3 regions of the Halobacillus sp. KGW1 genome follow, and region 3 is predicted to be linked to each of the others. Evidence: riboswitches for the same ligand, from Rfam matches in the RefSeq annotation. Region 3 holds a riboswitch; each other region holds the start of a gene.
The links. A riboswitch is a leader RNA that binds a small molecule or an ion and turns the genes downstream of it on or off. The one in region 3 is predicted to bind thiamine pyrophosphate.
Positions count from the first base shown of each region.

Region 1: it holds a riboswitch for thiamine pyrophosphate, as region 3 does, so the genes downstream of both, thiT (energy-coupled thiamine transporter ThiT) here and AXG56_RS06445 (thiamine phosphate synthase) in region 3, are expected to answer to the same signal.
Region 2: it holds a riboswitch for thiamine pyrophosphate, as region 3 does, so the genes downstream of both, tenA (thiaminase II) here and AXG56_RS06445 (thiamine phosphate synthase) in region 3, are expected to answer to the same signal.

Region 1 covers NZ_LSOC01000002.1:383,205-393,369, reverse strand. Annotated here, with positions in the region: gene AXG56_RS02675 (XRE family transcriptional regulator) at 1-37, opposite strand, end outside; gene AXG56_RS02670 (multidrug resistance efflux transporter family protein) at 140-1,090, shown strand; gene AXG56_RS02665 (DUF4397 domain-containing protein) at 1,163-1,933, shown strand; gene AXG56_RS02660 (GNAT family N-acetyltransferase) at 1,967-2,503, opposite strand; gene AXG56_RS02655 (hypothetical protein) at 2,523-2,987, opposite strand; gene AXG56_RS02650 (phospholipase D family protein) at 3,071-4,513, opposite strand; gene thiT (energy-coupled thiamine transporter ThiT) at 4,689-5,258, opposite strand; TPP riboswitch at 5,348-5,447, opposite strand; gene AXG56_RS02640 (carboxylesterase) at 5,531-6,268, opposite strand; gene AXG56_RS02635 (SDR family oxidoreductase) at 6,222-7,130, opposite strand; gene AXG56_RS02630 (MFS transporter) at 7,326-8,570, opposite strand; gene AXG56_RS02625 (ArsR/SmtB family transcription factor) at 8,655-9,215, opposite strand; gene AXG56_RS02620 (DUF819 domain-containing protein) at 9,379-10,165, opposite strand, start outside.
Region 2 covers NZ_LSOC01000003.1:906,444-916,608, reverse strand. Annotated here, with positions in the region: gene ligD (DNA ligase D) at 1-659, opposite strand, end outside; gene AXG56_RS13555 (Ku protein) at 771-1,607, shown strand; gene AXG56_RS13550 (hypothetical protein) at 1,707-1,886, shown strand; gene AXG56_RS13545 (Fic family protein) at 1,936-2,478, shown strand; gene AXG56_RS13540 (DUF3221 domain-containing protein) at 2,506-3,021, opposite strand; TPP riboswitch at 3,121-3,231, shown strand; gene thiW (energy coupling factor transporter S component ThiW) at 3,318-3,806, shown strand; TPP riboswitch at 3,812-3,915, shown strand; gene tenA (thiaminase II) at 3,958-4,644, shown strand; gene thiD (bifunctional hydroxymethylpyrimidine kinase/phosphomethylpyrimidine kinase) at 4,641-5,447, shown strand; gene thiM (hydroxyethylthiazole kinase) at 5,444-6,205, shown strand; gene thiE (thiamine phosphate synthase) at 6,202-6,819, shown strand; gene AXG56_RS13510 (aldo/keto reductase family oxidoreductase) at 6,902-7,804, opposite strand; gene AXG56_RS13505 (hypothetical protein) at 7,942-8,145, shown strand; gene AXG56_RS13500 (CAP domain-containing protein) at 8,265-8,933, shown strand; gene AXG56_RS13495 (SGNH/GDSL hydrolase family protein) at 8,995-9,690, shown strand; gene AXG56_RS13490 (Gfo/Idh/MocA family protein) at 9,763-10,165, shown strand, end outside.
Region 3 covers NZ_LSOC01000002.1:1,113,460-1,123,624, forward strand. Annotated here, with positions in the region: gene AXG56_RS06420 (GNAT family N-acetyltransferase) at 1-69, opposite strand, end outside; gene AXG56_RS06425 (ThiF family adenylyltransferase) at 120-1,136, opposite strand; gene AXG56_RS06430 (thiazole synthase) at 1,136-1,897, opposite strand; gene thiS (sulfur carrier protein ThiS) at 1,905-2,108, opposite strand; gene thiO (glycine oxidase ThiO) at 2,092-3,213, opposite strand; gene AXG56_RS06445 (thiamine phosphate synthase) at 3,210-3,785, opposite strand; TPP riboswitch at 3,875-3,984, opposite strand; gene AXG56_RS06450 (LLM class flavin-dependent oxidoreductase) at 4,393-5,403, shown strand; gene panF (sodium/pantothenate symporter) at 5,448-6,914, opposite strand; gene AXG56_RS06460 (YhdT family protein) at 6,911-7,192, opposite strand; gene AXG56_RS06465 (NupC/NupG family nucleoside CNT transporter) at 7,473-8,687, opposite strand; gene AXG56_RS06470 (nucleoside hydrolase) at 8,812-9,750, opposite strand; gene AXG56_RS06475 (hypothetical protein) at 9,856-10,165, opposite strand, start outside.

The sequences.
Region 1 (10,165 bases), 730 kb from region 3:
ATGTTTCCGGGTTTTCCCAATGTTGATTATAGTCCATAGCATTCTTCTCCTATTTTTATGTTGCCGAAACACCACGCATTAAGTATATTATAATAAACCTAAACAAAACTATAATATACCAAAAGGGAGTCCTATTGTTATGAAAGAGCTGTTACTTGGCATCATTTCCTCGATGTTTTTCGCTGTCACGTTCATTTTGAACCGTTCGATGGAACTGGACGGGGGCAGCTGGATGTGGAGTGCTTCCCTCCGATTCCTGTTCATGATTCCGTTCTTATTCTTTATTGTACTCGGTAGAAGAAATCTCCTACAAGTGTTTTCTGAAATGAAGCAGGCCCCCCTGCAATGGCTTACATGGAGCTTTGTCGGATTTGTACTTTTCTATGCGCCGCTTACCTATGCCGCTGCTTACGGACCTGGTTGGCTTGTCGCCGGAACGTGGCAGATGACGATCGTCGCAGGCATCCTTATCGCTCCCTTGATTGTGAAAGGCAAGGGTGTCATGCAGTGGCGGGCACTCGCGATCTCTTCCATCATCCTCTTCGGCGTATTCTTGATACAATTCGAAAAGGCCGCCGACACGACATTTCTTGAATGGGTCGTCGGAGTGCTTCCTGTGCTTGTCGCCTGCTTCGCTTACCCGCTTGGTAACAGAAAAATGATGGCCGTTTGTGGCGACAGGCTGGATACGTTCCAGCGCATTTTCGGGATGACGCTTGCCAGTCTGCCGTTCTGGCTTGTATTAAGTGCCATTGCCGGCGTTCAAGCAGGCGCACCGAGTCCCGGCCAGGTCGTACAGTCGCTGATTGTTGCGGTTTCCTCCGGAATCATTGCCACAACCCTGTTCTTTTTTGCAACGTACCGCGTCCAGCATCACCAGGGGAAGCTGGCTGCTGTGGAAGCGACACAGTCGACGCAGATCCTGTTCGTCATTGTCGGGGAAGCGTGGCTGCTTTCCAGTCCGCTGCCGAGCGGCCTTGCTCTTCTCGGCGTCTGTCTGATTATGATCGGGATCGTCATCCATACGCTGTTCATGAGTTTCCTGAACAAGCAGGCCTCTCCCGTCCAAGCGTTGTCCAAAGCCGAGTAAACAGAATGGTTGGTCTCTTTCCTGGAAAGCACGCATAGGCTTGTGTTAGAGATTTTTTCCTGGGAGGGGATGATGAACATGAATGATGGCAGGGATCAGCTTGCGTGGCAGGCGATGAAGTATGATCTGATGGCGAATTACTACAAATATATCGACCCCAGGCTGCATGTGTACTATTACCAGAGACACCTGGAGTGCATGCAGCGGCTCATCATGAGCGAGCGCAGTGAAATGGGACCGGGTGGATCCGGAGGAAACACGGGGATGAATGCGATGGTGCGGGTGCTGCACGCCTCACCGGACGCACCGGCCGTCGACGTCTATGTAAACGGACAAAAGGTTCTTGGAGGCATCTCTTATAAACAGCAGAGCAATTATTTGACCGTTCCAGCAGGCACTTATAAGATTGACATCTATGCAGCCGGAGATACAAGCAGTCCGGTCTTATCCCAGCAGGTGAGCGTCGACGGAGGCAACCGCTATACCGTAGCCGCAGCAGGAGCTGTGAATAACCTTCAGCTGATACCGGTAGTAGACAGCAGCAGTGTCTCTTCCGGAAGCAGCAAGGTGAGGGTGTGGCATTTATCACCGAACGCTCCGGCTGTCGACGTCGCCGTCAAAGGTGGGGACGTCCTCTTCCGGAATGTTCCCTTCGGTAAAGCGACCCGTTACATGACCCTGCCGCCGACGACGGCCGACCTGGAAGTCCGGGTCGCCGGTACGAATCAGGTCGTCCTTGAAATCCCTCAAGCGACGTTTAAGCCGAATGAAGCATATACAGCTGTTGCCTTAGGTTTCGCCGGGGGCGACCCAGCCCTTGAAGCGATGTTCCTTCAGCCATAATACCACCAAATCCCGGGCCGTCCCGGGATTTTTTTATTGGGCCGTCAGCGAAAGAGGCTTCTCCATACGGATATCCGCCCACATCCTCCCGTCATAGTAGGTGAATCCTTCTTCTCTGGCTATCTCCTTGTAACCGAGTCTGCTGTATAGTCTGTGCGCAGACTCGTTGAATTCAAAAACTCCGAGCTCGACCCGCTTCAAGCCCATCTTCTTCATTTCCTCCTCCATAAATAAAATCGCCTTAGCGCCGATACCTTTCCCCCGGGCGCCGGCTTCACCGATGGTGATCCCGATCCAGCCGGAGCCCTTCTCTTTCCTAAAGAGATGTTCCGGATCGATCATGAAGTTCATTTCACCGACAAGGACCCCGTCCAGCATGATGGCATACATTTCATGGTCCTCCAGGCGCTTCGTCAGTGTATCCACCGTCTGCAGACGTTCCTTCTCGAAAGACGCTTGATTTTTATGAGGTCTTGCAAGTGCACTGATTGTTCGATCGTTCTCCCAACGGTTGTATGCCGCGACCATTGTCTCGTCGAAGGCGGTGATCTTTCGGAATTCCAATTTCATCCTTACCACTCCTCTTCTATTATGCAGCTCTTTTCAGCTGCTGCCATAAAGCATCCGCCTCTTCAAGAAGCTCCTTGTACTCCAAACCCACATATATGCATAGGGCGAGGATGAAGGCGATCGCGACGACATCCAACACTCCCTGCCACTTCGGTGAAAGAAGAGCACGCGTTCCATACCTTTTTGAGAAAATACGGGACCCTGCCCCGATGACTAGAAAAAGAGGAAGACTGATGATCCAGGCAAAAAAATTGTGGAGGCGTTGATCCATGACAAGAACAGCGACTTCCTGCTCACTGGAGAGCGCTTGAACCTCAACAACTTCCTTTTCCTCCCACATCCAATCTTGACGAGTGACTGTCTTACCGTCTTCTCCCATATCCATCCCTAGAGGAACCGTATCTACGCCATACATCAGGACTTGACTCAACAGGAATACGGATGCAACAGCGATGATCTCGATGACGATGCCGGTTGCTTTCATAACATCCCCCCTCCTTCTATCGTAGCATAAAACGTTCCCGACACAGAAAAACCCCCGGACGCTCATCGTCCGGAGGTAGTCCATCAATAGGTCGTAAACCACGTCCATTTCTGCAGGTAATACGTGGCATAGCGAATAAACGTCAACTTATCCGTATATTCCTCATAATCCGCTGTGAAATGACCGTCTTCGTTATTCCAAAGCTTGGTGAAGTAGCCGTCGACCTCCTGAAAAACAGGCTCTTCTCCGCTTCCTTTCATCACGACGTTCGCTTCCAGGTTCAAGTCTGCCAGGTTCCGTCTCGTATAGTTGGCGGAGCCGGCAATGATGACGTCTTCCTCTTCTTTATCTAAATAAAGCATCTTCGTATGGAATTGTTCGATATTCACATCATACCAGCGGAGATGGATGTTCTTATTCCCGAGACGCTGCATCTCTGCGGCTACGGGTAAATTAGGAATCCCCGTCTTCTCATGTCCAAATGACTGCTTGTTCGGGTCCATGATGATGTTCGCTTCCGCCCCCCGGTCTGCTGCTTTGTCAATCAGGTCAACGATCTTTCTGTCCGCAAGGTAATACATGCCGAGCCAGATCGTATCTCCTTTTCCAACATCCTTAAGTTCTTCCAAAATTGCCTGGTACGTCTTTCCTTCCGTGACGAACTTGGTCTTCACTGGACCATCCTGTTTTTCCCATTTCCTGTTCTTGTAATCCGGGAAATCAGCGTCGCCGGAATAACGGACAACTGCCTCCTCGGCTTCGAGAATGTCCCGGATGATCGGGCCTGTCATCTTGAACGCCACATTCTCATGGTAACCGCTCGCGTCATGCGGGTTCGCCGTCGATACGATTGCCGCATCTTCCGTCACAACGAGCTTCCTGTGATTCGCTTTAATATTCATCAGCTTCAAATACGAGCGCAGAGTGACATCGGGTGCATCTTTTGCGAGCGGGTTGCTGATCCAGCCGCCGTCGCCTGTCCCCATCCATGAAGCCGTCACCCTCCAGACGCTGGAGTAGAGCGGGTTGGAATCACGGAGCTCGTTCAGATCCGTCAGCACGACATCGACACCCCCATCCCTCAGCCGCTTGATCGATTCCGACTCATAAGACCCGTAAACCGTATTGATTGGATCGGTGATGAAAACGACCTTCAAGTCAGGATGCTTTTCCTTTTGGGCGAGAATGGCATCCACCAGGTTTTCCGACAGTGGCGGAAAATCTCTTTTTCCATCTGTGTAGCCGTTAAATAAAAACATATCTGCAACAATGAAATCCTCCGCCTCACCAATCATGGCGTTTATTTCATCGAATATCTCCGCGTCGTGAACCGTATTACCTTCTTCATCTTCATACGTGAGATCCCGAAAAAACTCCACGCCCGATAGTTCGTGCACGTCCCCTTCATAGGAGATGCCCTCAGGAAGCTTCTTCCACGATGTATGATAAGCGATCATGAAAACGAGTACGATAAATATAAGAATGACAATCAACCAAAACCGCTTCTTTCTAAAAAGCTTCTTCATTTCCAGCCCTCCTTTTATGTAACCAGTGCAATGGTATATACACTTCTACAGGAAGCATGAAACCCATATGCTATAAAATAGGGTCTCCCTCCCTATAAAAAATAGAAAAGCATCGTGCCGGAGCACGATGCTTTTAGTGGTTAAGGATTCCTAGGAGCGGGATGGGAACCTTGTATTATTCTTGTGTGAGCAGCTTCGGACGCTGCAGAAAAAGAATGATGAGGACGATACTGCTCAATACGAATGCAGGCAGCATATACCCCCCGTTATAGACGAGCGAATACAGCCAGACCGGCTGTCCTTCCGGCGCGAACTCCCCGTAAAAGACGATCCCTGCGAGAAAATGTCCGAAGAAACGCAGGAGACTCCCGACAAAGCAGCCGACAATGATCCAGCCGACGATCGCTTTTTTGTTTTGTTTCCGTACCGCGTTCCATACCGGCTTTGCCGCGACACCTGCAAGACCGATGACACCGAAAGCTACGAAGTAATCAAGAAACGTCTGAAGAGGTGTCATGATGTAAGCACCGGTTAAGATTTGATAGGCCCCGAGCAGCAGCCCGGTGGCGACTCCGCCTTTGATTCCCCAACGGAAAGCGATGATGAAGACAGGAACCATCGCGAGCGACACAGAACCACCCTGTGCCCACAATTTGAATGAAAGAAATGGAATGATGTCCAAAAGCAGTGCCAAAGCAGAGAATATAGCTACTTCGACAAGAAATAATACACGACGATTTCTCATCGTTATCTACCCCCAATAATTGAACACAAAAAAAGCAATGCCAAAAAGGGAAGCTTCCTGATGGAGGAGTCCCTTGTTGAGCATTGCACCATCAAAAAAGCCGCCATCCCTGCGCCAGTGCTAACTGACAGGTTCGAAGGGTCTGGACACAGCGTCCACTCTCAGCCGGAGGCTCCCCTTGAAGGCTTTATACCGTTTACTTTTCTTGATTTGTCTTCTATTATAGTCGAAACCACCCGAAATTACAAAGGCCTTTTATTTCCCGGGGAATGCTATTTCGTATTTGTGTACGTCTGGAAAAACTCCAGACTGCGCTCGATGATCAAGTCTTTATCATGGTCGAGCGTTGCGACGTGATAGCTGTCATCCAAATGGATAATTTCTTTATGCTCGGAAAAAACCGTTTCAAATATTACCTCGGAATTGTTCGGGGGCACGACATGATCCTCCCTTGAAACGAAAACGACGATCGGACAATGAATGCTGCTTAATAGATCCCTGGTCTTCCCCATGAGCATCGACAGCTCTCTAATCGATTTTACCGGTGTCCGATCATAGCCGAGCTCGTCACTTTCCGGATCTTTAATATCCGATCCAATCGCTTCAAGAAAGCGCTCCTCTGTGCTCGAGCTGTTCTCAAGCACCGGGATATCGATTGCTGCATTGATCGGGATGACGCCGGCGACCTTCTTCTTCCCTGCCACATATAAAGCAAGCGTCCCTCCCATCGACAAGCCGACGACGAAGATTTTTTCACAACGCGCTTCCAGCCAGTCAAAGGCTTCCATGACCGATTGAATCCAGTCTTCATGACTCGTGGACTCCATGTCCTCCGGCGTGGTGCCGTGCCCCTTCAGTCTCGGACAGACGACGGTATACCCGGCGCGGCCATATGCTTCTGCCAGCGGCCTCATACTTTGCGTCGTTCCTGTAAATCCATGGGATACCAGGATCCCTACCTCATTACCCTCGAACCTTATCTCTTCTGCCCCACTCATCACTGCGGTCATTTCGTTTCCTCCTGTTCGTTTTTCCTTTTCCTAAAACCGTCGTCAGCACTGCTTTCTCCAATATTCTCCAAGGCATGACCCGTTTCAGAAATACGTTGAACTTCACTTTCGCTCCGATTGGAAAGCGCAGCTTCCGTATTCTGTCCTGCTCGACCAACTCCGTCATCAATGCAGCTACATCCGACGGATTTTCGCGGCTGTCTCCATTCAACGCATTCCATAGTCCTTTTATGTAATCAGCATAGGGAGAATCAGGGTCATGGACAGCGTCCGGGAGTTCCATTCCGGCTGACCATATATTCGTTTGGTACGAGCCCGGCTCTACAAGAGCAACATCGATGCCGAATGGCTGGACCTCGAAGCGGAGGCTTTCTGTAAGCCCTTCGAGCGCATGTTTCGATGACACGTATGCCGATAACCCCGGGAATCCGATCAAACCGCTGACGCTGCTCACATTGATGATCTTGCCACGCTTCTGCTTCCGCATGAGCGGCAGAACTGCCTGGGTGACGGCGATGACCCCGAACACATTCGTCTCGAACTGACGTCTGTACGCTTCCAGCGGTATCTGCTCGAGAAAGCCGCCGATTGCAAAACCAGCATTGTTGACGAGAACGTCGACTGCTTCCAAATCGTTCAGCTTTTCTTTAAATGCAGCGATGGAAGCATCATCGGTCACGTCGAGCTTCCAAACCGTGATCCGGCTCCTCACGTGATTGGAAATCGCTGCGTCCTCGAATACTTCCGCTTTTTCCATGTTCCTCATTGTCGCGATTACCGAAAACCCTTTTTCCGCACATTTGACCGCCGTCAAATAGCCGAACCCACTCGATGCTCCGGTAATCAATACGGTTGGATTCATGTCATTTCTCCTCTCTGCTTCCTCATTCCTTATAACGTTCGATATCAAACACTTGTTTTCCTCTAATGCCCTCTGTACAAAAACACAATGGTTTCTCTGACGGGATTGATCTTATAAGATAAGTTCTTCCCTTTCTCTCCCGTACTTTCCCCTGTTCTCCCGCATATCACGGCAGGCAAAAAGAAAAGGCCCCGCTTAATCGGCGGAGCGCAGGACAGGATAAGTCACATATAAAACGAAAACACTCACGAGAAGGGGCAGCGCGCTCCATGCCATCAACGTTTGAATCGGAATTCCCCAGCCGAGAAACAGAGAGGTGACCGCGTACGAGAGCGGAATCAACCCAAGCGACCCGGTCCGTATCAGACTCATCACCCTTCCCACCTTGCTTTCTTCTGCAGACGATTGAACGAGGGATAGGAGCGGAATATTGACGGCCGGAATGATCATGCCGATAAGAACGATAATAAGCACGGATAAAACCAGCGTATCTGCACGGCTGAAGATAAACATACCGGCTCCTTCGAGAGCGATCAAGTACAGCGCATACGCTCCCCGTCTCCGCCGGATGTTGAGAAAACCGATCAGGACAGCTCCGAGAATCATCCCGAACGTCAGTCCTCCTTGGACGAGACTGAAATCGAGGGCACTTCCGTCCAGGACTCCTTCCACGAAGATCGGCAGCCCCATCATCAAAGGGCCGGAGATGAAAAAGTTGACGATGATCGTAATGATGAACAGTGATCGCAGCAGTCTGGACTGCCACGTGTAACGGAAGCCCTCCGCCAATTGGGCATAGAACGGGGATCGCTCCCCTTCCCGCGCATCCTTTCCCTGCTTTTTCACAAATAGAATTCCGACACCGGATAAGAAAAGAAACAGGACGATGATCAGAAGGACGAAGCTGTAGGAAAGCGAATGGATCAGGACACCGGCAAGGAGTGGTCCGGTGAACGTAGCAATCTGGATCGTTCCCTGAATGACGGAGTTTGCGCGCGTCAGCTGATCCTTCCCTGTCACTTTCGGAAGCAGCGCATCTCTTGCCGGCTCGAACATTCCGCCGCAGGCTCCGAACAGGCCTGCGTGGACCGCCATGATCCAAACAGGAACCTCCTGAAGGGTAAGAAAACAAATCGATAAGGTAAAGAGGAAGACAGCCATCGTTAAGTCCGATGCCGCCATGACCTTCGTTTGACTGCAGCGGTCCGCGACCACTCCGCCGACAATCATGGAAACCATCCGCACCGTCGTCAAGGAAATCAACACCATGCCGAGAGCCGCTGCCATATGTAACGACTCTACGATGTACCACGACTGAAGAAACATAAACATCGACAGGCTTAAACTGGAAACAACCGTTGTAAAGGACAATAGGAGAAAGGATCTTGACTTCCATAACGAAACCCCTCTTTTCTCCTCATATGACTTTGCGCTTTCCATAACATCTCCTCCTCGGATGCCGGCGCAGGCCGACGGTAAAAATTATTTTACTGTTGCACAAAAAAAGAGACCTCCACCCCCACTTCATGTCTCTCCCTTTTTCCCAAACCGACTTTCCTCTATCTGCAAACCGAGCATGTGAAAATAATACAGCTTCGCATCTTCTGTCGGTTCCGTACGTTGAATCGATGCAAGTTCTTCCATTAAGTCGGAGAATTTCTGCTGCCAGGCCAGAAAGTCCTCCTCCTTTGCATGAATTTCATAAGCGGCGGATCGGTATTTCCAGTCTTCCGGTTTTTTAGACAGGGAATCATTCTCCAGCGACTCCTCCGGCACAGATAAAACCCGCTGTTTGGAATGATCGAGCATGGCGAGCATCATCTGCCGGATTGGACCCGACACCTCTGCGTTTGGCAGCAGTTCGGCATCCGGTACAAACCCGCGGGCTACCGTTTGATAGAACTTCTGGACAATCCCGTTCTTTTCTTCCGTTCTAGCAATTTCCAAGAGCCCGTTCTTCTCCAACTCTTTTAAATGATAATGGATGCGGGCTCTTGAGAGCTGATAAATTTCAGAAAGCTGCTGACCGGTCTGCGCCTTCCCCATCAGACGCAGAAGCAGGTCCGACCGGAACGGATCCGCCATCGCCTTCAGCTGGTCGTGGGTTGTTAGTATTTTTATGTCCTCCACTAGACCGTTCACTCCTTTTTACTCGGTAAAATTTATTTAACTGTAGTATCAACCACAAGGAAGGAATTGTCAATAAGAAAAGCCGCTTTCCTTCATCAAAAGGAAAGCGGCTTTTCTATCAACCTCCGGCAATCATACGTGCGAGCTGACCACAGAGCAGAGCAGCATAGGTTCCGACGACGTTACCGAGGATCCCCATCAGCAGGCCGACAGGGGCAAGCGCCGGCTGAAAGACCGATGCGACGATCGGTGCAGAGCTTGTCCCTCCGATATTCCCCTGTGAACCGACGGCGACAAAGAAGAGCGGCGCCTTCAATAAGCGGGCCGCAAGGAAAATACACAGCACGTGGATGGCGAGCCAAACGATTCCCATCAGGATAAATTGCGGCGCTTCCACAATATCCAGAAGGTTCGCCTGGCTTCCGATCCCCGCCAGGAACAAGTAGATGCCGGCATAACCGATCTTACTGGCTCCATAATATTCAAGGTTCCGCACCTTCGTAAAGGACAAAAGAATTCCGACGGCCGTAATGATCAAGAACGTCCATGTCGACGTATTCATGACCTCCGACTTCGGAATAAAGGAAAGATCGGCAAACTGACGGACGAGAAACGAGCCGGCAATACCGATGGACAGAATTCCGAAGAGCTGCGGAAGCTCGAGCGGTCTGGCATTCTTCTCCACGTCTGTTGCTATCTCCTCGTTCACCCGTTTAATGGTGGAGTTATCCGCACCATTCCATTTATTGAAGCGGTTCTGGAAGTTGGCAAGCGAAATCATGACCCCCATCCAGCCGATTCCGACGATCGTATCGGTCAAAATCATCGGGCTTAGTATATGATCCGGCGTATCAAAGGCTTCGATCATGGCTCCCATGTTAGCCGAGCCGCCGATCCAGCTTCCG
Region 2 (10,165 bases), on a different contig from region 3:
AGCCCATTTTTGAACTTTCCCAACGTCTCCTCCTTGAGAGTGACGTCATAGTAGCCGTTGGCCGGATCATAGGCTGTCAGACAGCCGGAAACGCTGCGGAAGTTCTTCCATTTCAACCATTGCTTGGACCGCTCCCCTTCGCTGTAAAAGCTCTTCTTGTGTTTTGCGACAATCCCTTCCGCCCTGTGAAGCAATACTAATGCTTTTATCTTTTCTAGGCTGGTGTGTACTTCTGAAAGCACGATGTGAGGATGCTGGATGGTTTGAACGAGAGCGTACAGGCTTCGCTTTCGTTCTTCCAATCTCTGTTTCCCCCCCGTCAAATGATCAAATGCGACAAATGTACACGGCCTTTCCCGGGCGGCCCTGGCTATTACAGCTTCCTTCTTTAACCGTCCTCTCGTCTGCAAGCGAGAGAAGTTTGTCTGCCACCGTGTGTTACGGATGACGAGTTCCCCGTCAATCGTGAAGGGGAGCGAGTCGGCTGGGGGAACAAGTCCGCATATCTCCGGGAAGCGGCCACTCAAGTCCTTGCCGTTTCTACTCCATAGCTTTATCCCGTCCTCCGAAGCATGGAGGAGACAGCGGAAGCCGTCATACTTCACTTCATAAATCCAATCCGGTCCGGTCGGCAAATCTTCTGCAGCAGTCAATAGCATCGGTTTCAAAGACACCCGCTCCTTTTTTATATGCTGCTTAGTTTACCCACAGCCGGCGAACATATTTTACCGACCTGTCGTGAATGCTAGGAGAAAAAGGAGTCGAGAACTATGCATACGATGTGGAAAGGAACCATCAGCTTCGGTCTCGTCAATATTCCGATCAAGCTTCATGCAGCGACGGAGAACAAGGATATTAAGCTAAGGCAGCTTCACAAAGAATGTAAGACACCGGTGGAATACAAAAAACGCTGTCCGGTATGTGAAGAGGAAATCAGCCAGGAAGAAATTGTGAAAGCCTATGAATATGCCAAGAACAAATTCGTGGTGTTGGATGAAGAGGATTTGGAACAGCTGAAGAAGGAGCAGGAGGATAAGGCGGTCGAAATCCTCGACTTCGTCAAGTTGGAGGAAATCGATCCGATTTATTTTGAACGAAGCTATTTTATATCGCCCAATGAAGGGGGATCGAAAGCTTACGGGTTGTTACGCCAAGCTCTGTCCGATACGGGGAAAATAGGTGTAGCAAAAATTATTATTCGATCCAAGGAACAGCTGGCGGTTGTTCGTGTTTATGAAAATACATTGCTCATGGAAACGATCCATTTCCCGGACGAAGTAAGAAACGTACAGGATGTCCCGAATGTGCCGGCAGAGGCGGATTTAGGAAAGAAAGAGCTTAGTACCGCAGTGACATTGATCGATCAATTGACCGAAACATTTGATCCGGGAAAATATACGGACGAATACCGAACCGCGTTGATGGACTTGATTGAGGCGAAGAAGAACAACGAAGAGGTTACGACGGCAGCAGACAAACAAAAACCGGACAATGTCACCGATTTGATGGAAGCTCTGGAGAAATCGTTGGAGCGGACCAAAGGCGCGAAGAAGAAAAAAACAACGAAACGAAAAACGACTGCCTCCACTAAGAAGAAGACGTCATAATCCCTTATGTGACAAGGGTTTGTCGAACGTTTTGACTGTATTATTAAGAGGCGTTGTAGTATAATATATAGTAGATACATGTGGTTCGGAGGGGAAAGAATGAGTGTTCGGACAGAAGAACAGGCAGAGCATTTGATGCGTTCTGCGAAAGCGTCTATGGCTATTGAAGGGTTCAGCTTGAATAAGAAGCAGGAATCATTAGTTAAGAAGTGTCTTACAGGAGCCATATCCCATAAAGAATTCGTCAAGCGGGCTTTGGAATTGTCCCGCCATGCCTAGTTCCAGGTATGGGGGTGAATCCTCCCGCTATTGTTATGCAGGGACTGATGTGCTGATTAATCACTATGACCTTATGGACGACAAGCAGCTGGAGTATATGGAGGCGATCCTTGCCACCCAGCGTTTGTCGGAACTGCAGGAAAAGCCTGTGGAAGGGGACTTCGACCTCAGACATTTGCAACGTATTCACGCCCGTTTATTTTCCGACCTTTATCCTTTTGCGGGCAATATCAGGACAGAGAATATCACGAAGGACGGGTTTTCTTTTGCGCAGGCCCGCTTCATTCAGGAAGCTTCTGTCCCGATCTTTGATTCTCTAATGAAGGAAGAGTGGGCAGGGATGGACAAAGAGGACTTAGCACGGAAACTGGCTCACTATATGGCGGAGTTGAACGTCCTTCATCCGTTTCGGGAAGGAAATGGTCGGAGCTTGCGTGAGTTCATCCGCACAATCGCCTTGGAAGCCGGCTACCATCTGGATTGGTCCTGTGTACCGAAAGAGGAGGTCTTTCAAGCGAGCATCGATTCAGTCAAGGATATCAGCAGTCTTTATTCGGTTATCCAAGCGTCGCTTGTTCCACTTGCCAAATGAGCAAAAGCCGGGGGAATCCCCGGCTTTTTATTCATCTTCTACAAGCACTTCCTTCTCCGGTCCTTCGTTTTCCTTAAGAACAATCTGCCACTGGTCATCGTCTTCATCAAATAGAATTTCCGCCACGGCGACAATTTTGTCATCTTCTACATCGGTTAGAGCGGAAGCCAAGGCTTCGGAGGTCGTCAATCGGGCCCCTTCTACTTCACTCATCTCCACTTCGGAAACCTTATCGGCAGGTGCCTGTTCTGGAAAACTTTCTTTAATGGGGCCGTCTGTCCAAACATCTACATATTTACCTGTCCATTCGTTGTCCGGAGCTTCAGACACCCACATCGCCCGCCCTTTTTCTTCTGACTCTGTAGTCGGAGTGACGACAAGGATACTGGATCCTTCCTGTTCCATCACATATCCGCTGATTTCTGCTTGCTCCGGAGGCGCCTCTGCTTCCGTTTCCTCATAATCCGAGCCGGCTGGTGCAGAACTGCACCCCGCCAAAAGAATCAAACAAGCGGCCCCCATCATTGTCCAGATGTTTCTCATTGTCATTCTCCTCTCGAATACAGATATTATTCAGAATATTGCACATGACAGAAGATACGAACTTTGTTATCATAAGACTCAACCAAGCAAATAGTACGATTCAACTACTAGGGGGGCCTTGTTACAGGCTGAGAGGAAAGCGTAAAGCTTTTCGACTCTTATGAACCTGATCTGGTTAATACCAGCGGAGGGAAGTAGTCAGACGAACGAATAGTTATTCATCGACTGTCTATGATCCAAGTCAGGTCCTCTCCAGGACCTGGCTTTTTTATTTTCTTATGGAAGGGGGGAATGTATTGAACCGTACACGTTTATTGACTATTATGGCACTGTTTGTTGCCATTGGAACATTCGGAGCACAGCTGCTCTGGTTCCCGGCAGGCATCGCGAAGGCATATCCTGTCCAACATGCGGTAAATGTCATGGCTGCTGTGATGCTTGGACCGCTGCCTGCTGCTGCCATTGCTTTCTGCATCGGCCTGCTGCGATTTCTTTTAGGGCTAGGAACACTGTTGGCTTTTCCTGGTGGAATGGTCGGAGCATTATTTGCTGGTTTGTTTTATCGGATATACAAACGGAAAGGGGCAGCTGTAGTCGGCGAGGTGATTGGAACTGGAATCATTGGAGCATTACTCGCCGTTCCGCTGGCTGGATTCATCATGGGCAGTGCGGCCGGAGCGTTTGCCTTTGTTCCTTCTTTCTTCATCAGCAGTCTGTCAGGAGCTGCCATCGGCTGGTTTGTGCTGTCACGTATCAAAGCAGAACAACTTCTATTACAACCATAATACACGGAAACTGCTAGGGGCGCGAATTATCGCTGAGATAAGGATTATCCTTTGTCCCTCAACACCTGATCTGGTTCGTACCAGCGTAGGGAAGTAGTCTGGACCTCTGCAATCCTCTAGTAGCTTCCGAATAACTCAGGGAGGCACCACTATGTCATTCTCCACTCAATTAAGAAAAGAAAATCAGGACGTGTTTGAAGCTATTTTTCACCATCCATTTGTTGAAGGTCTCGGAAAAGGAGAACTTCCGAAAGAAGCTGTCGCTCATTATGTGAAAGCGGACTTTGAATATTTGAATGCATTTATGCATGTGTACGGCATTGCTGTTTCCAAATCACCAAAAAGAGAAGATATTGAGCTCTTCAATGACCAGATCAACTTTGTGCTCCACAGTGAAGTGCATCCCCATAACAACCTGTGCCGATATATCGGTAAAGAATATGAGGAACTGCAGGGTTACCCGCTGCCACCGACAGCGGACCACTATATTAAACATATGCTCTACCATGCGCATATGGGCAGTATTGGAGAAATTATTGCCGCCTTACTTCCATGCCCCTGGACATATCTCGAAATCGGTAAAGAACTAACGAAAGCCTATCAACCGGACGAAAATCATCCGTTCTTTGATTGGATCGATTTCTATGCAGAGGAAGAAATAGGCGGATTGACAGGACAGCTTTGCGAGAAGCTTGATGCCTATGCAGAGCAAGCTTCAGACGAGGAGAAGAATAAGATGCGTGAAGCTTTCCGAAAGAGCTGCCAGCTGGAATTATCCTTCTGGGAAATGGCCTATACCGTCGAGGAATGGCCCGTAGCTGAGGGGGTTTACCGATGAACCGAGTGAAGTGTGCTCTTACCATTGCCGGAACGGATCCAAGCGGCGGTGCGGGTATCCAGGCGGATTTAAAGACGTTTCAAGAGCTTCAAAGTTATGGGATGAGCGTCGTCACTTCGGTAGTCGCTCAGAATACGACCGGCGTATCTGCGGTTCATCATCTTCCGGTCACGATGCTGAAGCAGCAGCTCTATGCAGTATCAGACGATATGCCGATCGATGCACTGAAAACAGGTATGGTGGCAACTATCGATATGATGGAGGTCCTTAAACAATGGCTGAAGGAAACAGAGGCTGCATACGTCATGGACCCTGTGATGGTAGCAACGAGCGGCGATCCTTTAATTGAGGAAAAGGCGAGGGATTATCTCAGGAAAGAGCTTGTTCCTTTAACAACGCTCGTAACACCGAACATACCGGAAGCGGAGTATTTGACCGGTAAGGTGATAGAGACGGAAGAAGCTATGAAAAAGGCAGCGGAAGAACTTGTCGAGGTTTATGGAGCTGGTGCAGCACTTGTCAAAGGAGGTCATCTGAGAGGTCATGCGGTCGATTATTTATATGATGGAAACGAGATGACCGTTTTGGAAGCAGAGCGAATCGATACGAATAACACCCATGGCACCGGTTGTACGTATTCGGCTGCGATCACGGCATACTTAAGCCGGGGCGATACGTTGAAAGAAGCCGTCCGTAAAAGTAAGTACTTTGTTACCGAAGCCATTCGTTACTCCTTTGACCTGGGAGCAGGAAGCGGACCCACCAATCATTTTGCCACCAGGAAGGAGACGATGAAAGGATGAACACCATCATAGAAAAAGTAAGAGAAAAGCGGCCGCTGATTCATCACATCACGAACCAAGTGGTCGTCCATTTCACAGCGAACGGTGCGCTTGCTTTCGGGTCTTCGCCAATCATGGCAGCCGCCCATCAGGAAGCGGCGGACGTAGCGATGTTGGCAGACGGGGTGTTGTTGAATATCGGAACATTGAATGATTACCAGGTGGAATCCATGATCTTGGCAGGAAGAGCCGCTAATGAGAAAGGTATTCCTGTCGTTCTCGATCCCGTCGGGGTAGGGGCGACCAAGTATCGTTATGAAGCATTTCAACGCATCGTAAAGGAGGTTCAACCGACGGTCATCAAAGGAAATGCAGGAGAGCTGGCTCGGCTGGTTGATATAGAAGTGGAGACGAAGGGAGTCGATTCTGTCGGGGAAGGGAATACCGGGGAAATTGTTCAAGCGGTTGCTGAAGCATTCCGAACAGCGGTCGTCTGCACAGGTGCCGTTGACCGCTTTTGTGCCGATGGAAAAAGCGGTCGGAACGAGAGCGGTCATCCGCTGCTTGGCCGCGTCACCGGTTCCGGCTGTCTCCTGGGTTCCATTCTCGCCGCTGTTCTTAGCGTCGATGGCGGAGTGTACGAGAAACTGGAAACGGCGTTGAAGCATTACGGTCGTGCAGCGGAGCAGGCCGCTTCTCTCCCATCTGTTCAGGGCCCTGGAACATTCCTGCCGCATTTCCTTGATGCACTCAGCCGGGATCTGGAGGAAGGCATATGACACTTTCTCATCGTCTGCGGAAGTATTTAGTCATGGGTAGCCAAGACTGTGTAAAAGATCCTTTGGAAACGCTGTCTGAAGCTGTTTCCGGCGGAATCACGGCTTTTCAATTCCGGGAAAAGGGGGATGGTTCTATGGAGTGGAAAGATAAAGTCGAACTCGGGCGTGCTTTGAAGCGGGTATGTGATGCAAACAACGTCTTATTTGTCGTCAATGATGACATCCGACTGTTCGAAGTTTTAGATGCCGAGGCCATTCATGTGGGGCAGGAAGATGTTCATGTAGAGAGTATCCGGGCGGCATACCCTGACGCTGCGATCGGCCTATCTTTGTCCGATAGGAATCACCTGGAACAAAGCCCTCTTCATCTAGTCGATTATGTTGGTGCCGGGCCGATTTTTCCTACTTCCACGAAGCGTGATGCTAATCCAGTTACGGGTCCGGAGTTTATTCGTGATATACGGATGACTCATCCCGAATTACCAGTCGTCGGTATCGGGGGTATTGATGAGCATAATGCGCATCTTGTCATGGAGGCAGGGGCGGCCGGCGTCGCTGTCGTATCGGCCGTGACGAAAGCCGCGGACATTGAACGAGCGGTTCAGTCATTATAAAAACAAAAGAAGTTCCGGCAAACATTGCCGGAACTCCTTTTTTAAAAAGTCTGTGTAACACTTAAAGCCGTTAACACATCCATTACGGGACGTCATGCCCCATTGAACTTTGCAGGATATCAAACCACTGATCGCGGTTTAATTGGTAATCGAGCGCGCGGACAGCTTGGAGAACCCGCTCCTTCTTGCCGGAACCGATAATCGGCATAATCGAGGCCGGGTGTGCCAGCAGCCAGGCATAAAGCACTTGATCGATACCATCCGCTCCGATTTCATCCTTCACCCTATGTAAGCTGTCGCGCAGGCGCACGGCTTTCTCGTCATTGGAGTGGAAAATATCTCCACCGCCCAAAGGAGACCACGCCATTGGTGCCGTACGTTTCTCCTGGCATGCATTCAGCGTACCATCTTCGAAATTTTCAAGCTGTATGGCGGAGAGTTCCAGTTGGTTGGTCACTAATGGGAAATCCAAATAGGATTGAAGCATAGTCCATTGGTGATTTTTAAAATTGGACACACCAAAATGCCGGACTTTGCCTTCCTTTTTCAATTGAGTGAAAGCGGCCGCCACTTCCTCCCCGTCCATGAAAGGATCCGGGCGGTGAATAAGCAAAGTGTCGATATAATCGGTTTGGAGGTTGGTCAACGAATGATCCACAGAGGTGAGTATATGCTCCCGGCTTGTATTGTAATGGTGTGATTTATGCTCAGGCCGGTTTTTGGAAGGAAGGACGATGCCGCATTTCGTCACGATCTCCATTTTTTCTCGTAAGGATGGTTTTAGAGCCAAAGCATCTCCGAATAAAGCCTCACACGTGTAACTTCCGTAAATATCTGCATGATCGAAAGTTGTGATGCCGAGATCAAGGTTATATTCCATTAACTCCAATGTTTCTTCCTTCGTCTGCTTCCAGTCTGCCAGCCTCCAAAGGCCGTGGATGAGTCTTGAGTAAGACATGTCTTCCGTAATAGATACGCGTTGCATAGTTGTTCCGCCTTTCGTTATGGTTTTGGTTCTATGCTATATCCTACCATGAAGCATTTAAAACAGTGTGGATAACGCTTCCTTTCCGGTTTCAATTCATCTTGTCCGGGTACAAAGAGGCTAAGGAGGAGATATTAGTGGCTCAATATTTTGCGAATCAGAATCAGCAGGCAGACGGCGGACATGAGGTGCATGTCGAAGGTTGTAATTTCATGCCTTTCGAGAAGAACCTGCTTGCTTTAGGCGGACATAGCGAGTGCAGCAGTGCACTCGAGGAAGCGCGAAATACATTTGATAAGGTCAATGGCTGTCAACATTGTTGTCCGGATTGTCATATGTAAGGGAAAAGGGAGCGGAATTCCGCTCTTTTTTTATTTGGGATGGAACATCTTCTCATGGATAAGTTTTGATTGGGCGTACATAGTAAAACTGATGAAATTCCTGAGGAGGATAAAGAAACATGCCTAAACATTTATGGTACACAGCATTTGCCGTCATGATGCTCATCATGCTTGCGGCTTGTAATACAACAGACCAATCTGCACGGGAAAGACAGCAGAATAATTTAAATGAGGTCAGTTTTGATCCTGCAGACCGTGGGACGCAGGATCGCGGAAATTATGGGCAGTATGGGAACGGACAGAATCGTTTTGACGCGAACATTCCTTTCGAAGGGATGAACCCGAATGGTACAGCGCAGGATCCATACTTATTTGAGCAAAAAGACGGTCAGGATCAGTCTGCCGCACCAGAAGGGGATTTTCAACAGAAGGTCTTGGATCTTACAAATGAAGCTAGAGAAAAACAAGGACTTCAGCCTTTGAAGAATAGTAATGAGGTGGAAGAGGTAGCCCAGGATAAATCCGAAGATATGGCAGAAAACAATTACTTCTCTCATACATCACCGAAGTATGGAAGTCCGTTTGAAATGTTGAAAGAGTATGGGGTCGATTATAGAAAGGCCTCTGAAAACATAGCGGCAGGACAAAGCACACCGGATGAGGTTGTCAAAGGATGGTTGAACAGTCCCGGACACCGCAAGAACATAATGGATAAGAACATGACCCATGTAGGAGTCGGATTTTCCGAAGACGGAAACCAATGGGTACAGATGTTTATTCGGAAATAGTCAGACGGGTGCCTTAGCGGGCGCCCTGTCTTACATAATTCAAGAACAGGGGATGTATAAGGTGAAAGTTATATCGATATTGACTGCTCTGTTTCTCGTCTTGTCCTTTCCGCTTACCGCCGGAGCTTTTCAAGATAAAAGAATGGTCGCGATAGGAGACTCCATTCCGTTTGGATACAACCTGGTAGAAGGGAACTTAAATCCTCCTAAGCAATCGTTCCCATCCCTTATTGGTACGGAGCGTGATATGGAGGTCATCAACTTAAGCATCCCTGGTCTTACATCGGAAGAACTGCTTCAGGCCGTCCGTTCTAATGATATATTTCGTGAAGCGCTTCATGACGCCGACTATGTCGTCCTCTATATTGGAGGGAATGACCTGCTGAATATTCTTAAGAAAAATGGTGGCTTGAAGGGTTTGAAGATGGAGGAAGCGGCGCCGATTATCAGAGACCTTATCTACAATGTTTATTCAACTATATTAGAAATCGATCAACTGACTGACGGGAAGGTTCTCGTCTACAATATCTATAACCCTTATCCGGCAGCAGGGGAGAAACTTTCGACACCATTATCCTATATCAATCAGCAGTATGCATCTGTCATTAAACTGCTCCAGCATTTCGCTTCTGTGAAGTTGATCGATGCCCATAAGGCTTTTGAGGGAAAGCCGAAGCTGATCATCGAAGGAGACGTCCACCCGACGACAGAAGGCCAGGAAATCCTTGCTGAAATTGGTCTGAAGCACATCGACTGAAATTTCCATCAGGTAGGTCTTTTCATTGGTGTGTTGTATAATAGTGCTACATTAACGAATGGGGTGTTAGGAATGATCAGGTTCGCAGTGATCGGAACAAATACGATTACAGAGAAGTGGATAGAGGCGGCCCGTCAGCATAAAGAGGTAGAACTGACAGCAGTCTATTCCAGGACGGAAAGCCGTGCCAAAGCATTTGCGGAGAATTATGGAGTTTCCCAAACGTACACAAACATCCATGCACTGGCTGAAAGTGATAAAGTGGATGCTGTATATATTGCCAGTCCAAACGCCTTTCATGCCCGACAGGCTGTTGAGCTTATGAAGGCTGGGAAGCATGTTCTGTGTGAGAAGCCGATGGCGTCCAATCAACAGGAGATCGCATCGATGATTCAAGTGGCAAAGGAGAATGGTGTCGTCCTTATGGAAGCTGTCAAATCCACGGTGATGCCCGGTTTTCTTGCTGTTCAGGAGA
Region 3 (10,165 bases):
TAACATATGGAATAAAAAATCTTCATCCTCCTGAGTATACGGCCTGAGAATTGTACGAGTAGTTTCCATGGCTTCTCCTCCTTTTCGGTTAAAAAAAGAGACACCTCCAGTGCCTCTTTTCATGTTTCAATATATTTATGATAAAGCAATTGTGCCTTCTCTGCATCTTTCACCCCGTGAATAAGGGCTCTCCCATCCTTGAACAGGACAAACCGGTAAGTATCGACGGAAAAAGATATCAGATGGCTGTTTGCTTTCCAATCGGAAACGCGGGTGGACAACCTTCTGCGCAGGTTTTCAAACATACCGTCTTGGGGCTGGATCGGTCGGACTTGAACCGTATCCCGCCCACAGAGAACGGCTGTTTTCATCTTTTTGCGATGGATCAGGTAAGGGTAGGAGGCTGACTCCGAACAGGATGGACATTCCTCATCGGACAGACCATCCAGAGAAATCGATGCGTGCTCCCCTTCCCACACATTAAAATAAATCCATTCTCTATTCGGTATTTTACCGGTCAGATATTGTAGAGCCAACACCGTTTGATAAGAGGCGGTCATTTGTACCGCGGGACCGATGATGCCCAGTAAGTCACACGATCCTCCATCTGTGTCGATATAGTCTTTCAAACATTGGAGACAGGGAGGTTCCTCAGGATCGATAAAGGCTGCTCCTCCGCTTGCTTCCACGCACCCTCCATAAATCCACGGGATGCTGTGTTTGGCAGAGACATCATTAATAAGAAAACGGGTATGGAAATTGTCGGTAGCATCCATCACCAGGTCGACACCTTCCATAAGTTTCTCTGCGTTTCCACTATGAAACTCCTGGACAATTCCTTCCACGGTAATACAAGAATTGACTTTGGCCAACCGCTGTTCTGCTGCTTTGGCCTTGGCGTGTAACGCCCGGACGTCATCCTCTGTATAAAGATGCTGCCTTGTAAGGTTGCTCCACTCTACATAATCACGATCAACTATCGTCAATTTTCCAACCCCTGCCCTTGCAAGCATGTCCGCAGCCGCGCAGCCCAGCGCCCCGGCTCCAATGATCAGCACATGTTTATTCGCCAGGGAATGCTGACCATTCTCACCGATTCCTTTAAAACGCATCTGCCTTGAATAACGATCATTTATCACTGGATCATCCCTGCTTCCGGGCTGCTTGCCGTACCATACTGCCGTTCCTCCGCACGGCCTGCTTCATACCCAAACCGACCCCCTTCTACGGCAAGCTTCATTGCTGCTGCCATCTTTACTGGATCGCATGCTCCTGCTACAGCCGTGTTAAGAAGTACACCATCCGCACCGAGTTCCATCGCCCAGGCTGCATCTTTCGGACTTCCGATTCCCGCATCAACAATGACAGGAATGTCCGACTGTTCTATGATAAAACGCAGATTCAATGGATTTACAATACCCTTCCCCGATCCGATAGGGGAAGCACCCGGCATAATGGCATGCACCCCGGCCTCCTCCAGCCGTTTCGCAAGGACGACATCATCAGAAGTATAAACAAGCACAGTGAAACCCTCCTCCAGCAATTGAACCGACGCTTTCATCGTTTCAAAGGGATCCGGCAGCAGCGTTTCATCACAGCCGATTATCTCGACCTTGATCATATCGCATAATCCGGATGCTTTCGCTAGTCTGGCAATTCGAACCGCTTCCTCTGCAGTCTTCGCTCCGGCCGTATTTGGTAGCAGGGAATACTTCTCTAAATCGATGGACTCAAGGAGGTCCGGTTCCTCTTCATTAAAGATGTTCATTCTCCGCACAGCGAAAGTAAGTATTTCCGTTCCAGAAGCCTCTACCGCTTCTTTTTGCACATCAAATGACGGATATTTTCCTGTTCCTAGCATCAATCTCGATGTAAATGTCTCGTTATTAATCTTCATTTTTCCTTCATCCTCCTCCTACGAAATGAACGATCTCCACGCTGTCCCCACTTTGAAGATGCTCTTTATCGTATTCTTCTTTATTTAGTATTTTCCGGTTAAGTTCCACAACAGAAAATCGTGTCCGAATATCTAATTGTTCCAGGAGATCAGCTACGGTGCTGTCTTCTCCTCTACATTCCACCACTTTCCCGTTAACGTGTATGTTCATAGACTCCTCCAATCTGAAATCTTGCCGGTGAAAACAAACCCTCATACTTCTTTGCAAACGTGCCTTTCTCAAACAAGCTCTGAATCAGTTTTCCTGTTGCAGGAGCAAGAAGGATGCCGTTCCGGTAGTGACCCGTTGCAAAGAAGATGCCTTTCTCTTGTGGATGCTCTCCGATGACCGGGCGCCCGTCCGACGTACCAGGCCTTACTCCGGACCACCACTTCTCAAGCGGCTCCTCTCTAAGCGCCGGGAAAACGCGAAACACCTGATCCATCAAGTCGGCAATTCCGCCGGCAGAAGTCGATTCGCTGCCATCCCCTTCTCTGGAGGTGGCTCCAATAACGATGCTTCCGTCCCTCTTCGGTACGACATAAAAAGAAGGAGAGAAGTAAGTTTCCTGAAACAACAGGTTCCTCGGTTTAATAGAGAAGCATTCCCCTTTCACTGGAACCATCGGGTTTGGTAGGCCTGTTTCCCTGAACCATGGTCCACTGTCTGCCCCGGCAGCGACGACGATACGCTCTGCGAAGATCTCTCCTTCATTCGTCGTCACCTCATATCCTTGTCCGCTCTTCCTTATGCGGATGACGAAGCACCCATCCTTAACGGTGCTTCCGAATGACCGTGCGCCTCGCTTAAACGCTTCAGCCACTTTTTCCGGTTTTACGTTGCCGTCCTCCCGCATCCATAAAGCCCCGGAGGACTTAACCCACGGATGACGGATTTTCATCTCTCGATCGTCCAGCCAGGAGAGAGAGGGAAAAGATTGCTGCTTCTCCTGCAGTTCTTTCGCCTCCCTCTCATCCAAAGCGATTTGGAGCATACCGTTTGTAGTCAGCTGAATGTCGATTCCGGAACACTGGTACAATTCTGTTTGCAATTCGTTATACATATCTCTGCTCTTGACACAAAATTCATGGTACAGTCCCGGCGTCCGGTTTTCCGTGTGGACCCCCAGCATCCCTGCAGCAGCCCCTGTCGCTCGTCTGCCACCTGTACCTTTATCCAGCACACACACATCGGCCCCTGCCTTACTAAGGTGATAAGAAATAGAATGACCGATGATGCCCCCACCAACGATTACCGTATCCCATTGGTTCTTCATGAAAGAATCGCCTCCCGATAATTTTCTGCTGCCGAAATTGGATCCTCCGCGTCGAAAATACCCGACTGCACAGCCACGCCTGCTGCTCCTGCCTTCCGCAACAGAGATATATGCTGTGGCTGAATCCCTCCGATAGCGAAAACAGGAATAGCCAACCCTCCGGTAAGCTCCATCAACGAGCTTATCCCCCTGGGTGGCGCGTTCCGCTTACTGTCCGACTGAAATATATGACCGAAGAGAACATAGTCCGCGCCTGCCCTTTGTGCTGTTCTGCCTGATTCCAAACTGTGAACGGAAACCCCTCTAACATTCCCTGTTCCTACCTTAAGATCATCCATACACCTCTCTGGATAATGGACGCTTCGATCCGTACGATCTGCAATTCCACTATGCTTGTGAACCGTCCACTTATCAGAGACATCCATCAAGTCTCTAAATGCAGCTTCATAATCCACCAGAGACTTTGAGTTATCTCGGTAAATGACAGTGTCGACATACGGATCAATGGCTGGAATTATACTCTTCAAGGTGACGGTATCCATTTCGTCTTTTGTAACGGCAAAAAGCTTCATTGCTTTGTTCCCCCTAATAAAAAATGCCACTTTCCAGAAGGAAAGTGGCATACTTGAACATACGTACACGTGAGTGCAGCGTGATTGTTTAGATATAACCGCCACTTTCCTCCGCTGGTTTGAGCCAGTTCAGGTTCAAAGAGTCCCGAAGTATCACTTCGATCTCAGCCTTTTCTTAAAGGCACCCCTAGTGCATGTGCTTATTGATTTTGTAATGCATGTGTTCATCCTACAATACATTGAAAATTTCGTCTACCATATTTTTGCAAGGTACTCCGTCATCTTTTCCTGAATGCTCTCCGTTCTGCATAGGTAACGCACGTCCGGCAAACGACGACAGCCCTGCCTTCATCATTGTAATACCGCGATGGATCTACTGGTTTACGTCCACATATCACACAACGTTTCCTGCCAAGCCACCGGTTCAAAAAATTTTTCATTATGCTTCGTCCCCCTTATCTTCTCTGTCTTAAAAAACACCCATATCTAGTTATAATATACCAGTATTTTAGTCCCGTAAATAATAGAGAAACAAAACATTTTGAAACACGAAATAATCTTGTTAAGATATGCTATAGGATTTTCCTAAAGAAAGAAGGTAAACGATATGACGAATACATCTTTTTCCGATACAAAAATATCCGTTCTTGACCTTGTCAGTGTAAAAGAAGGCAGGTCTACGAAACAGGCTTTTGAAGATACGATAAGCTTAGCCCAACACGCAGAAAAGCTCGGTTACAACCGATACTGGATGGCAGAACATCATAACATGCCCGCCATCGCAAGTTCTGCTACGGCTCTCGCTGTCAGTCACGTCCTTCACCATACGTCTGAGATCCGCGTTGGTTCCGGGGGTGTGATGCTTCCAAACCATGCACCACTGATTATAGCCGAGCAGTTCGGAACGCTGGAAACACTATTTCCGGGACGAGTCGACCTTGGACTTGGCCGTGCTCCGGGTACGGATCAAATGACGGCAAGAGCGATGCGCAGGCATTTGGAGAGTGATCCAAATGAATTTCCACAGCAGGTAGACGAACTTAGGGGATACTTCCGCGGGGATAACCCGGTCCATGCCTACCCAGGAGAAGGAACAGACGTGCCGATCTGGCTGCTCGGGTCAAGCGGGTTCAGCGCACAGCTTGCAGGACAGCTCGGGCTGCCGTTCTCGTTTGCAAGTCACTTCTCTCCGAACAATACACACGGAGCACTGAATCTTTATCGTGGAAGCTTCAAGCCATCTGGTGAGCTGGAACAACCTTATGCCATGCTCGGCGTCCACTTGATTGCAGCGGATACCGATGAAGAAGCGACAAGGCTTGCGACTTCACTGCAGCAACAGTTCTTGAATCTCGTGCGCGGCACGACAAAACTGCTGCAGCCGCCTGTAGATGATATAGAACAAGTTTGGACGTCTCAAGAGAAAATGGCCCTTCATCAACAGCTTGGTGCTTCAATTATCGGGAGCAAAGAAACCGTTAAACGGAAGCTGGAAAAATTCCAATCCGAAACACAAGCGGACGAAATTATGATCACCTCTCCGATCTATGACCATGAAGCACGTCTTCGTTCCTATGAAATCGTCTCAGAGATCATGAAAGAAACCAATAATCATTGATGTATAGAAAAAAGCCACGATTATTATATAATCGTGGCTTCTTTCTATACCTTCCAAAGCTTCTCTATAATTTCCTCCTGCACCCTTCTATGGCGTTCACCTGTCAAAAGACTTACCAGGACATAGATGACAAGTGCCGTAAGAACAGGCAGAATGACGGTATGCATCCCAAAAGGGTTATCCCAAAAACTGTAGATAATGATATAGCTGCCAACGCCGGTCAACATAGAAGCAAGTGCGCCGCTTGCGTTTCCTTTTTTCCAATACAAACCGAGCACGACCGGCCAGATGAACGCGGCTTCAAGCCCGCCGAAAGCGAATAAGTTGAGCCATATTAATAATTCCGGCGGCTGTATGGCCATAGCAAACACGAGTATTCCGATCATGGCAGTTACTCCGAAACTTATACGCTTTACTGTAGAATCGGAAGCATCCGGCTTTATATAGTTGATATAGACGTCTTTAACGACCGCAGAACTAACCAACAGCAACAGCGAATCAACGGTGGACATGATCGCGGCCATTGGAGCGGCAAGCACAATTCCTGCAAGCCACGGCGGCAATACTTCCATTGCTATTCTCGGCATAACGGTATCTCCTATTTCTATACCAGGCAAAACGGCGCGGGCAAAGACTCCTGTTAAGTGCATGCCAAGCATAATGACTCCGACAACGATGGTGCCGATGATCAACGCCCGGTGCATCCCTTTTGAGCTCTTATAGCTCATTGCTCGGACAGCAACCTGCGGAAGACCGATGACCCCTATCCCGACAAGTACCCAAAAAGAAGATACATACGCCGGTGTCAGGGATCCATCGGCTCCATAAGGTGATATCAAGTTAGGATTTTCCTGAGCCAGATCGTTGATGATCGCTTCCACGCCGCCTCCTGCGACGATCGTACCGATTAAAATGATGACGGTACCGACGAACATGACAATTCCTTGAACCGTATCGGTAATCGCGACCGCACGAAACCCTCCGATAATGACATAGATGAGCACCGATACGGCGAACAGCGCCAGTGCCGTTGTGTACGAAAGGCCGGTCATCGTTTCAATAAGACGCGCTCCCCCAACCCATTGGGCAGCCATTGCCGAAAATAGGAAAACGATAATACTGAATGCGGCAATCAGCACGACCCATTTGCTGCGATACCTTTCCTTAAGAAAATCAATCAGGGTAACAGCCCGGATTTTACGAGCCATGATGGCAAATTTCTTACCTAAAACGCTCAGCACGAAATATCCGGTGGCTAGTTGGGACATCGATAGCAGCACCCAGCCCAGCCCCATAGTATAGGCAACACCGGGGCCCCCTACAAAACTAGATGCACTCCCATAAGTTGCTGTCATCGTCATGGCGAGGATAAAACCGCCCAGTTCTCTACTGCCAAGAAAGTATTCTTGAAGGAAGTCAGATGCGGTCTTCATTCGTGCCGATGCATAAAAGCCGATAAAGAATATGACGGCGAGAAAAACGAGGAGAGGTAGTACGACTTCCCAATTCATTCGTCTCCCTCCTCATCCAGCGGCACCTCTGTAAAGAAGCAGCGCACAGCAAAGATCACGACAACGAATATAAATCCTGTTACAGCAATACAGCTGTAGAAGAACCACGCCGGCAGCCCCCATATATATTGATAATCTTCGACCGGTTCCGCCCCCAGCCCGTAAGCGAAGCCGAACCACAGGAGGAAGTTTACAACTACGATGCCGATACCAATCCATGCTTCACGGTTGGCAATACGGTACCGCGGATCATCTTGTTTGTTTCGATTTTGTTCCACTTTCCCTTACCCCTTTCTGACCATAAAGACGGCCAGCCTTGTTATGTATCGTATGGACAAACCCTTTTATAGCTTATTTTATATAAACGATTATGTCCATCCATCTACTTATCATTTCCTCCTATTACCAAGCTGGAGATGAACGTGGTAAGAATACGACGGGACACCCGACGAAGCTTACCACCGTTCCTCCTTCCTTAGAGTGATTTTATCCGGTTCAATCTCTATCCGCAATGAGAATCGAACGGCCTTTTTCGGGGACAGTCGCTACGATCCCCCCTTATAGAAACATACCCGCTATGCTTGCTGATAGAAAGTTAGCTAGAGTCGCCGCCACGACAGCCCGGAGACCCAGCCTCGCAACATCTTTGCGTCTGTCCGGAGCGAGACCGCCCAAGGCCCCTATCTGTACCCCGATTCCGGAAAGGCTGCCAAACCCTGTCAACGCAAACGTCGTTACAATCTCTGCTTTCTCACTCAACTGTTCCTTGACTTCCCCGAGACTGGTGAATGCGACAAATTCATTGGCGACTAGTTTCTGCCCGATGAAGCTTGCAGAACGGACCGCCTCCTCCCAAGGCACCCCAATTACGAATGCCATCGGTGCAAAAAGATAGCCAAGAAGCTTCTCAATCGTAATGGAAATACCGAAAAAGCCGCCGACATATCCGATGATCCCGTTCATCAGCGCAAGGATAGCAATAAAGGAAAGTAAGATAGCCCCTATATTCAAGACAAGCTTTAAACCTGCTGTTGCACCGTTCGCAATCGCATCAAAAACGTTCGCTGAATCATCATCCTCCGGCTCCACTATTTCTGCTGTTTCTACTCTGTCCTCCGTCTCGGGGACGATGATTTTGGCGAGAACCAATGCAGCTGGTGCTGCCATGAAAGAGGCTGCCAAAAGATAATCAGCACGAATTCCGAGCAGCGTATATCCAACAAGCGTAGAGCCTGCGATGGAGGTGAACCCGCCGGTCATGACTGCAAAAAGCTCTGACTTCGACATAAAAGAGATGAACGGACGGATTAGCAAAGGTGCTTCCGTCTGTCCGACAAAGATATTTCCTGCTGCATTGATGCTTTCGACTTTCGTTGTCCCAAGCAGCTTCGAGAGCATGCCGCCGATCCATTTAATGACAACTTGCATGACCCCCAGGTGGTAAAGAACAGCAATCAAAGAACTGAAGAAAATGACGGTCGGAAGGACTTGGAAAGCAAACATTGTTCCCATGCCCTCATGATCGATAAGCGGGCCGTAAAGGAAGGAAATCCCTTCTGTTGTATAATCGATCAACGTGCTTATACCAGTGGACATGGCGTCAAGGACCACACGGCCCCCACTGGTCTGAAAGACAAGAAATGCGAAGAATAGCTGCAGGGAGATGCCGACACCGACGGTTCTCCAATTAATGAGGCGTCTGTTTGTAGACAGAAGCACCGCTAATGCTACTACCGTCAGCATGCCCCCGATTCCCCATAAGATTTGATTCATGATGTTTCCCACTCCTTCTATGGTGTGTACGTGCCTTTTGCAAAAATACCATCATATCATTAGAAGAAGTAGTTTTCCAAGAGGGGAATGAAAAAAGCATGCTCCAATAGGAACATGCCTTTGTTTATCCTTGCCGGGCAAGGTCTGTTATGTAATGGAAGAATTGATCACGATCCACTTCATAAACGAGAGAGACGTCTCTTCCATCCTCCGCAATCTCTGTTTTCCCCTGACTGGCTCCGGACTCTATGACAATGCTTTTCACAACCTTCTTCTTGACTAAATCAGGCTTTCCAACGGTCGCTGTCGTCAGTACGTCCCAAAGGAAATACGTTGAATTCGTCTGGAAGTGGACAAGCGGGGGAACCATCGCATAGCATTGACCCAGAAAGTCGATACCGATATCCTCCCGTTTGGAAGCCCAATCCTGTCGAACTTCCGGCGTCAGAGGAACCATATTTGTACTTTCAAGCGCAACTAAATCAATGGGAATGGAACTTTCCCAAACGCGGGCGGCCGCCTCTGGATCCCAGTAAGCATTCCATTCCGCCGTTCCATCATGTTCCGGTTCTTCCACATTACCTTCCTCTAGAAACGTCCCGCCCATCCAGACTAACCTTTCTATATTGGATTCGATTTCAGGAGACAACTGTAAGGCTCTTGCAAGATCCGTCAACGGTCCAATGAATACGAGCGTCACCGGCTCTTTGCTCTCTGTCACCTTGTCGACCAAATGCTCATGAGCAGGGACACCCACAGGCTCCGACTGCCTATCCGGATACTCGTTTAATAACGGTAGGGCATCTACGTAAAAAGCGTGCATCCGCCAATCCTTCGGAAAAGGATTTTTCCCGCGTGAATTGGAAGCAGCAACCTCGACCTCTTTCCCTTTTCCAAATCGGCCGATGATTTTTCTGCTTGCATAAACGGCTGGTTCCAGGTAACAATCTGCCGGAATGACTCCGACTCCAAGAAGATCCACTTCTTCCATCTGTAAAAGTAAAAACAACGACACCAAATCATCCACGCCGCCGTCATGATTCAAATAGACAGGCTTTCCCATTGACTCTCTCCCCTTCTTCTACAACAAATTTGCATCCTACCTGCTTATTCTATCAAAGGTCAGAAGGGAAAGCGAACCATTGTCAAACGACTCGGAATTCTCTGTTTAAGTGGAAAAAAGTTCGCCTTCCAACGCTTGTATGTAGCGATCAGCGGACCGTTGTACGACTGCATCCGCGTCTTTCCTTACGGTCTTATGAAAAGCGTTATATAGACGAGTGAACCTCTTTCCTTCGATTCTATCCACCATATGTCTCACTTTCTCTGCAGGCAGAGGAATCAAATTAGGATAACTGTACATGAAGCTGACCCAGTTTGTATCTTGGACGACTTGAATGATGTCGCCGGAAAGAAGGACCCCGTCCCCTTCCAATCCGTGCTCCCAGTGCAGAACGGCTCCTCCTTTGAAATGACCG